2 regions of the Sporanaerobacter sp. PP17-6a genome follow, and region 2 is predicted to be linked to the other one. Evidence: a T-box and tRNA genes for the amino acid it is inferred to sense, from the RefSeq annotation. Region 2 holds a T-box; the other holds one or more tRNA genes.
The links. The T-box of region 2 lies ahead of argS (arginine--tRNA ligase). A T-box ahead of a tRNA ligase gene usually reads a tRNA of that ligase, here a tRNA-Arg.
Positions count from the first base shown of each region.

Region 1: it has a tRNA-Arg gene. The T-box ahead of argS (arginine--tRNA ligase) is inferred to sense a tRNA for this amino acid. The anticodon was not compared.

Region 1 covers NZ_FMIF01000023.1:9,546-13,988, reverse strand. Annotated here, with positions in the region: gene PP176A_RS16525 (helix-turn-helix domain-containing protein) at 272-889, opposite strand; gene PP176A_RS16235 (hypothetical protein) at 1,317-1,469, opposite strand; gene PP176A_RS09690 (hypothetical protein) at 1,826-2,089, shown strand; tRNA gene PP176A_RS09685 (tRNA-Arg) at 2,142-2,217, shown strand; gene PP176A_RS09680 (hypothetical protein) at 2,397-3,914, shown strand; gene dcd (dCTP deaminase) at 4,152-4,443, shown strand, end outside.
Region 2 covers NZ_FMIF01000037.1:4,414-8,856, forward strand. Annotated here, with positions in the region: gene PP176A_RS13575 (B12-binding domain-containing radical SAM protein) at 1-409, opposite strand, end outside; gene PP176A_RS13580 (hypothetical protein) at 596-790, shown strand; gene argS (arginine--tRNA ligase) at 866-2,569, opposite strand; T-box leader at 2,723-2,924, opposite strand; gene PP176A_RS13590 (endonuclease MutS2) at 2,979-4,443, opposite strand, start outside.

The DNA of each region.
Region 1 (4,443 bases), on a different contig from region 2:
ATACAAATACCTTCATACTAATTTACATATTGTTCTTTCCAAAAACATTTTAAAAAACATTATTTAATTTTTTTATAAGTATAATCTATTTATATTCTCCTCTGGGTTGTTTTATTATTTAAATAATGAACCTTCCTGCCCTATTTTATACTCTATATTAGAGTACAACAAAAAAGCCAGAACTCTCAACACCCTTTATGTGCTGATATTCTGACTCTATCCTGTCTCATTTGCTCGATCTAAATACCAGATAGAAGACTTTTTGTTATACTCATTTTCTCCTATTAATTTTTATCTGAGTAAACACCACTGTTAAACTAATTGTAAAATAAACTAACCAAAAAATCGGAAACGCAATCAAAGGATTTGATAGTAGTGGGTATGGAGCTGTTGAACCTGTAAATAAAATATTATAAACAAATGACAATGGAATAAATATTATAATCCAGATATTTATCATCCAAAAATTACGCTTTGCGTTCATCTTAGTATTCTGGGCAGATCCATATAAGCCTATTCCAAATACCATACATCCAAGTGCCATAAAAACAAGTCCAATAACAACAGCCATCGGCACTTGTTCCTCATACCAAACTGCGCTAGCCACAAGCAGTCCAATAAAATTCAAAACCGTTCCAACAATCACAAATACATTTGCATTTACTGCCTTTTTATCAGTCTGTTTTTCAGTCTCTATTCCCTTAAGAATATAATCCGTTGTGACATCAAAGAATTCACTCATAATTATCACTTTATCAATATCCGGAATGCTTTGTTCACTTTCCCACTTTGATACTGCCTGACGAGAAACTCCGACTTTTTCAGCAAGTTCTTCTTGTGAAAGACCTTTTGTTTTTCGCAAATATTGTATTCTGTCTGCTATATTCATAACTGACACTCCCTTCTTTATAGTAATGTCATTTTAACAAAAGTACTGGTTGCCATTCCACCAATTGCCCTTTCTTTTTTGTCAACCAACAGTTGCACCACCGTAAAATATCAATAATTCGAACTGTTTTTAGCATTTTATCATAAAGACAAGGATGTTGGTTAAATAAAATCAACTTCTTTAGATAAAACCCAAAACATTGTACAAACGACTTAAACCAATGGGATTCAAACCATTCGTACAATGTTTTAGAATGTGTCAATTGCTCGGTTTAGATGTAGGTTCCTCAACAGTCCGTCACAGAGTCATTTCTTCTTCCAGCATACCATGAAGGCGGAACGCTTCCATAATTTCTTTCTCATTTGAATAGCCTTTTGGTGCCTTTGGCCTGCTGTCAGTTTTATTGAATTTTATATAACCATATCTGCTACCTATGTCTCGGAATCTCTTCAGCAATATATATGGATGCATGATCGGATTCTGCTGCGTTTCGGAAGCACTCTGAAATTTCATCTTCGCCTTTTAACAATTTTAATACTCTGTTCAGATCACGGGCTATGTTGAACTCTGATATCTTCATACCAATTGCCCCCTTCCCGATATGCCTGCAATTTGATCTATTTATCTGTTTTATATTATATCATTTTCCTGTTGCTGACAAAGGAAAAGTCCGAAGATTTAGTATACAAATCTTCGAATTTTACAATTTATCAAAAGTATTTTAATAATTCATATTTTGTGATAAAATTGTTATAATAAAACTAATAAATTTTTACATTTTAACTCTAAAAAATTTTGTATATTTTATTCATTTCTTTATGTAATTTATAGCTAACTATGTTAATTTTACAAAAATAAATAAAAAAAATAATTGCTTAAGATAATATATTTCATAGATGTTTTGTTTTAAGCAAAATGAAAGGAGTGGTTATAAATATGAAAAAAACTATTATGGGAATTCAACTGGGAGATAGAGAAGAAGAGGCATTAGAGGTACAGAGATTGTTGACTGAGTATGGCTGCTACATAAAGACCAGAATAGGAGTTCATGATGTAGAATCAAAAAGTGAAACTTGTAGTCCTATAGGTATCATAATTTTGGACTTAATATTAGGAAAAGATGAAAAAATAAAGGAATTAAAAGAAAAACTCGATAAAATAAATGGAGTAGTAGTAAAAATAATGGAATTTAATTTGTAGTTCTAAATTGACGAGTCATGCAAAAAATATTATAATGAAATTAGAAATATTTGCGCCCTTAGCTCAGTGGATAGAGTCACTGACTTCGAATCAGTTGGTCGGGGGTTCGAATCCCTCAGGGCGCACCATGGTTATCAGGCTAAATAGATGCAAAATTGTATCTGTTTAGCCTGATTTTATGCTATATTTAAAAGGTATGTTTCAACTTCAGGTTATTATAGTAATGGGAAGTTTCGATTATGTAATCCTAAATCGCAGTAAATTTCAATTAATTAAAAAATACGTAGGAGTAGAATGAGAGGCGGTAATGGAAATGATTTATCAAGAATATCTGAAACTAAATATTGACGGTTCCCTGATTGGTTTAGAGCATAGCGAGAGTGAAAATAACTATTTCTGCACGCCAAAGGGTGCGAGGATAATCGGCTGGGACGGTATTGACGGCATTCATTTTTGCTTTGTGCGCGGCTTTGGAGAGATGGTATTTGCAGTCAGCCCAATGAACGCCCCCGGCAGCTATGTGCATCCGCTGGCACGAAATTTCAAGGACTTTCTGAGGCTTTTGCTGGCTTGCGGCCATACTGCGGCGCTGGAGCAAGCGTGGAGTTGGGAGCAGGAGCAGTTTGATAAATTCCTGCAGGAAAACGTCCCTGCGGACGAGCAATCGGCAGTACTTCATATCCTCCGGGAAAAGCTTTCCCTTACACCTATGGAGCAGCCATTTGCCTACATCAAAACCTTGCAGGATGGGTTTGATGACCGCTGCATCCCATACACGGAGGATTACTATGACATTATTTCCGTCGAACCCCCCATACCGGAATGGAAGGTTTACTTTGACGGAGACTTCTCGGGGCATCACGGCCGCAAAAAGGCCGGGAAAGAGATTCCCATAAACAGGCAATTTGTCTGGGATGATGGAGTCTGGACTGTTCCGGCGATTTACACTTGTAGCAAGGGCTTGGTCGTGGATTTTTGTCTACTGGTTCCGCCGGAGCGTATCCGTGCCTTTATGTGTCAATGGAAGCTCTCTGCTGATAATGATGGAAGCAGCTTTACCGATGAACAGCGGATGCAGATTGATGCGGAGAATCCGCTGACCGTCAATATAAATCCGAAGGTTGTGCTGAACGGAACCAAGCTTTCAAGCTCGCACGGCTGCGGCATCTGCTGGAACCCCTGCTTGCCGGAGGGCAACGGCCTTGAGGAGTGGAGCGTCATGCTGCATTATGGGTTTGATCCCGATCAAGGTTATGCCATCTGGCGCTGTGCGTTCCCTTGGAAGACGAAGCGAAAGCCGCAAATCAAAACACTCGGTGTAATATTAATGCAAGAGCCTGTCGCTATACCGGGGCCGCACTTTGTGGCATCGCTGCCCGGTGAGCAAATTGAGTTTACACACCCATCCACGGGTAAAAAGCACACGCTGACCGTGCGGAAATATGAACGGCGGGAACTGCCCTCCGAGCATTTCAACGGCCCCGATCTGGAAAATCTGGAATTTCCAAGGCACCTTACCATGATGAGCTACATACTCTCGCCCGACCTCCCGGATCAAGCCTTTACGGTCGTGGATTGCGCGCCGGGCGACCGGCCCCGGCAAAAGCACGCCGATCCAAGGCTACCGCAGGCAACCGGTGATGTTTGCTGCATCGGTATCATCGGCAGTGCGGACGCGACTGCCGCTATCGTTCTCGGAAATGGCAATCAGGGTAACCTCCGGGTCGCCTGCTCTGCGCTGCATTTTGAGCCAACAGAGGATGTGGAGTGGCGCGTGGTATTTTATGAAAAGACACGCCGGGATATTATGGCAGAGCTGCTATAAACCAAAATCTAAAAGATTATAAGCATAACGTGAAGTTTACGAAACATGCCCTGTTTGATAATCATCAGGCAAGTTGTAAATGTATCTATTTTGTACTAATGACATATAAATATATAGTTTCCTGTCGATGGGAGGTTATATATATATTTATTTATTTATTCATAATTGAAAATGTGATATAGTGATCAAAAAATCATAATATCAGTAGGCCCTATACCTGAAAGGAGTATTGAAATAATGATAATATCCGATTTCACCTTAAAAAAACAACTCGCATCAGGCGAACTTTACATTTCTCCGATTGAGGAACAACAAATTCAACCCGCAAGCATTGATATACGATTAGGAAACACATTTGGAATAGTAGAAGACAACTGTGACGGCATCCTCCAGTTAGAAAAAGAAATACAGTATAAGATAATTCAGACCGAAAAATATTTACTTCTCCCCGGACAGTTTGTTTTAGCAACAACCATGGAATATATTCGTCTGCCTAATAATATGACTGCATTTGTTGAAGGGAGAAGCT
Region 2 (4,443 bases):
TTATTAAATCAAAGTCTTCTTTTTTCTCTGTTAAGGCTAATAAAAGTTCCTTAAAAGTCTCTTCTCCTTCTCCCGATATAATAAAATCCACATAAGGAATATCATCCAATATATTCTCTTTTTCAAAAGAAATCTCCGGTCCTCCCAATATAATCTTTATATGAGGGTCTACTATTTTTATGATTCTGCATATCTTTAATATTTGCTTGACATTCCATATATAAACGGAAAAAGCCACTATATCCGGAGACATCTTAAATATTTCTCCTGCAATATAATCAGCATTTTGATTTATAGTAAATTCCGCTATATCCATATCTGATATTTCCGACGAAAAACTCTTTAAATATCTGAGAGACAGAGCCGAGTGAATATATTTTGAATTAAGGGTAGTAATAACTATATTCATAATTAATCATTCCTCTAATCTTTCATCTTCCGAATTAATTCTATTATAGCATATTAATTTGTCTCTACAAGTTTTCAGATATTTCTTTCGTTTTTCTTTTTAAACAATATTACTTGATAAGTATTGAAGATTTTAAAAAAAGAATATAAAATATATATGTAAATACATTGAGAAAGGGGTAGATTTATGCAGGAATTTGACAAAATATCTATACAGGAGATGTCTAAAAATGATATGTTAATGATATTAGAAGCACTTGAATACACAGGGAAAAATACAAAGATTGATGCATTTCTCAATTTAAAAGATAATATCATTAAAGAACTCAGTGAATTATCGGAAGCTAAAGAAGATGAGTTTCTTTTATATTTGCAAAAATAGTATTTATAAATATTTCTTCATTAAAATATAAAGGTCCTTATACATTTTTATAAAAAGTATAAGGACCTTTAATATTTACATTTTATCAGGAGTCTCCATTCCAAGAAGGGAAAGACCTGCTTTGATTACTGATTTCGTTGCCCATACCAACTGAAGCCTTGCATTTTTCAAATTATCTTCTTCCTGCATTATGGGACAACTGTTATAAAAGCTGTTGAAGGCTTTTGCTATTCCCATTATGCTTCTTGCAACAAAAGAAGGTTCATTTTTCTCCATTGCCGTGACTATTTCCTTTGGAAAATTATAAATCATCTTTATAATGTTAATTTCTTCCGGCGCTGATAAAATAGAATAATCTATTTCATTATCCGGCGAAAAATTTCCTTTTTCCAGCAGCCTGTTCGCCCTTGCATAGGTATATTGAACATAAGGACCTGTTTCCCCGTCAAAGCTTAATGTCTTTTCCCATGTAAATGTATAATCTTTAATCCTGTTATTAAATAATTCCTGAAATACTATTGCTCCTATTCCGACTTGTTTGGCAACTTCATCCTTGTTCTCTAAGTTTGGATTTCTTTCTTCTATTATAGCCAAGGTTTTTTCTACAGCCTTTTTAAGCACATCCTCCAAAAAAACAACTCTTCCCTTACGAGTGGACATGGTTCCTTCTTCCAATCTCACCATTCCGAAATTAACATGGATACAATCCTTCGCCCAAGGATATCCAATAAGTTCTACGATTTTTTTCCACTGTTTAAAATGAAGTATCTGCTCTGATCCCACTACATATACATTCTTATAGAAATTGTAATGCTCTTTCCTGTATATTGCTGCGGCTATATCCCTTGTTATATAAAGGGTAGATCCGTCGCTCTTTGTTATGAGGGCCGGAGGCATGCCGTAAGGTTCCAAATCTACTATTTCCGCTCCCTGGGATTTCTTTAATATGCCTTTCTTCCTCATATCATCTACTACTTTAGGCATCTTATCCGAATAAAAACTCTCACCCGTAAAGGAATCAAATTTAATCCCCAATATATCATAAACTCTGTTAAATTCTTTAAGACTCATATCCCTCATCCATTGCCATAGCTCTAAAGCTTCCGAGTCTCCGTCCTCCAATTTTTTAAACCAATGCCTTGCCTGCTCCTCTAAAGTGGAATCATTCTCCATCTCCTTATGAAATTTAACATACAGCTTTAGCAATTCGTTTATAGGATCCTTTTCAACAATTTTTCTGTCTCCCCATTTTTTATAAGCCACAATCAATTTACCAAATTGAGTGCCATAGTCTCCGAGATGATTTATAGCTACCGCATTATAACCTAAATATTTATATATATCATATAATGCATGACCTATGATAGTAGTCCTTATATGACCTATATGAAACGGTTTAGCAATATTAGGAGAAGAATATTCTACAATTACGGTTTTACCTTTCCCCATATCCGAAGAACCATATCTCTCTTTTTTCTCCTTTACTTCATTGAGTACTATTTCAGTTAATTTTTCCTTATCAATAAAGAAATTTAAGTATGGCCCCAAACTTTCAACCTTTTCAATATAACTGTTTTTCTCTATTTTTTCTGCTAATTCCTGAGAAATCAAATTTGGTGATTTCTTTAAAGCTTTAGATAACCTGAAGCAGGGAAATGCATAATCCCCCATTTCGCTATCTGGCGGAATTTCAACTAATTTTTCAATTTCTTCTTTTGCTAAGATATCATCAATTTCTTTTTCAATCAATCCAACAACTTCTTCTTTTAAATCCTTCATTTATAAATCCTCCTTCAAATAATAAGAAAAGCTTCTATCGAAGTATTTTATAAAGTAGCTTTTCTTGAAACTCATTTACGGAAAGTTCTTTTTAATCAATATTTATATGTAAGAACTTTCCTATTCGTTATAAATAAAAACTCTCATCTCAATTTAAGAGACGAGAGTTTTCCCGTGTTACCACTCTTGTTGGCCTATTGCCCACTCATTTATTTAACGCATCTTGCGTCCTATCCTACTTTATTCAGATGGATTCTCCAAGGCTCTTTTCAAATATATATTTGTATTTAGGCTTTCACCATCCCTAATTCGCTTTGCCAAAAAATATATTTTATTTCCTCTTCTCAGAATATGTCTTTTAAATTGTTAATTAATAATATACCTCATAATTCATAATTTATCAAGAAAATTATTTTAGTTCAACTACCGTTACTCCGCTTCCTCCTTCTCCGTACTTGCCCAGTCGATAGGATTTAACATGTTTATGACTCTTTAACAAATCCGATATCCCTGATCTTAAAACTCCCGTACCTTTTCCGTGTATTATATATATTTCTTTAAGTCCGGAAATATATACATCATCTAAATATTTATCCAAGTCCAGTAATGCTTCATCCAATGTTTCTCCTCTTAAATCGATCTCATTCTTTATATCCTGAGTTTTAAATTTTAGAATATTCTTTGTCATCACCGCAGTTCTTTTTTGTGAATCATTCTCTTTTATTCTTCTCAGAGAGGAGACAGGCACATTGATTTTCATTATCCCAACCTGCACCTGAAGATTTCCGTTATCATCTGGAAGAGAAACTACAATACCGGATTGATTTAAAGACAATATCTCCACAGATTCTCCTACCTTTAAATTTTTAGGGGGTTTAGAACTTTTCACATCCAATAACTTTATGGATAAATCCTTTTCCGTTTCATTTAATTTAGATTTAAGTTTGTCTTGAGCTTCCTGAATTTTAATATTTCTTTCTCTTTCAATTTCATTAGATATATTTCTTAGATTGGATACAATAAGATCCGATTCTTCCTTAGCATTTCTTAAAATATTTCTTGCTTCTTCTTTAGCTTTGTATATAATCTTTTCCTTTGCTTCCTGAGTTCTTTCTTTTTCATCAGTCAATTCTTCTTTTAATCTTTCTATTTCAATCTTCAATCTTTCAGTTTCTAACTTATTTTCTTCAATTCTCTTTCTGTCCTGATCCATTGTCTTTAATACATCTTCAAAATCTACATTTTCTTTGGAAATTAAAGTTTGAGCATGAGATATAATATAATCCATAAGCCCAAGCCTTTTAGATATTTCAAAAGCATTTGATTTTCCAGGAATTCCAATCGAAAGTTTGTAAGTAGGGCTTAATGTTTCTACATCAAACTCCATGGAAGCATTTTTTACTCCTTCTTTAGTAAGAGCATATATTTTCAATTGACTATAGTGAGTAGTTGCTATAGTTCTCACTTTTATATTATACAGATAATCGAGTATTGACATTGCCAATGCCGCTCCTTCTACAGGATCTGTACCGGCTCCCAGTTCATCAAAGAGAACCAAGTTTTTTTCTTCCACATTTTTTAATATCTCTACGATATTTGTCATATGAGACGAAAAAGTACTTAAGTTCTGTTCAATGCTCTGTTCATCTCCAATATCGGCAAATATCTTATTAAATACTCCCACTTCAGAATTATGATCTGCCGGTATATGAAGACCAGATTGGGCCATTAAACATAAAAGACCTACTGTTTTAAGAGTAACTGTTTTCCCCCCGGTATTAGGCCCGGTAATTACAAGAGTTCTGAAATCATCTCCTATATATATATCTATCGGAACAACTTTTTTCTTATCAAGAAGAGGATGCCTTCCCTTT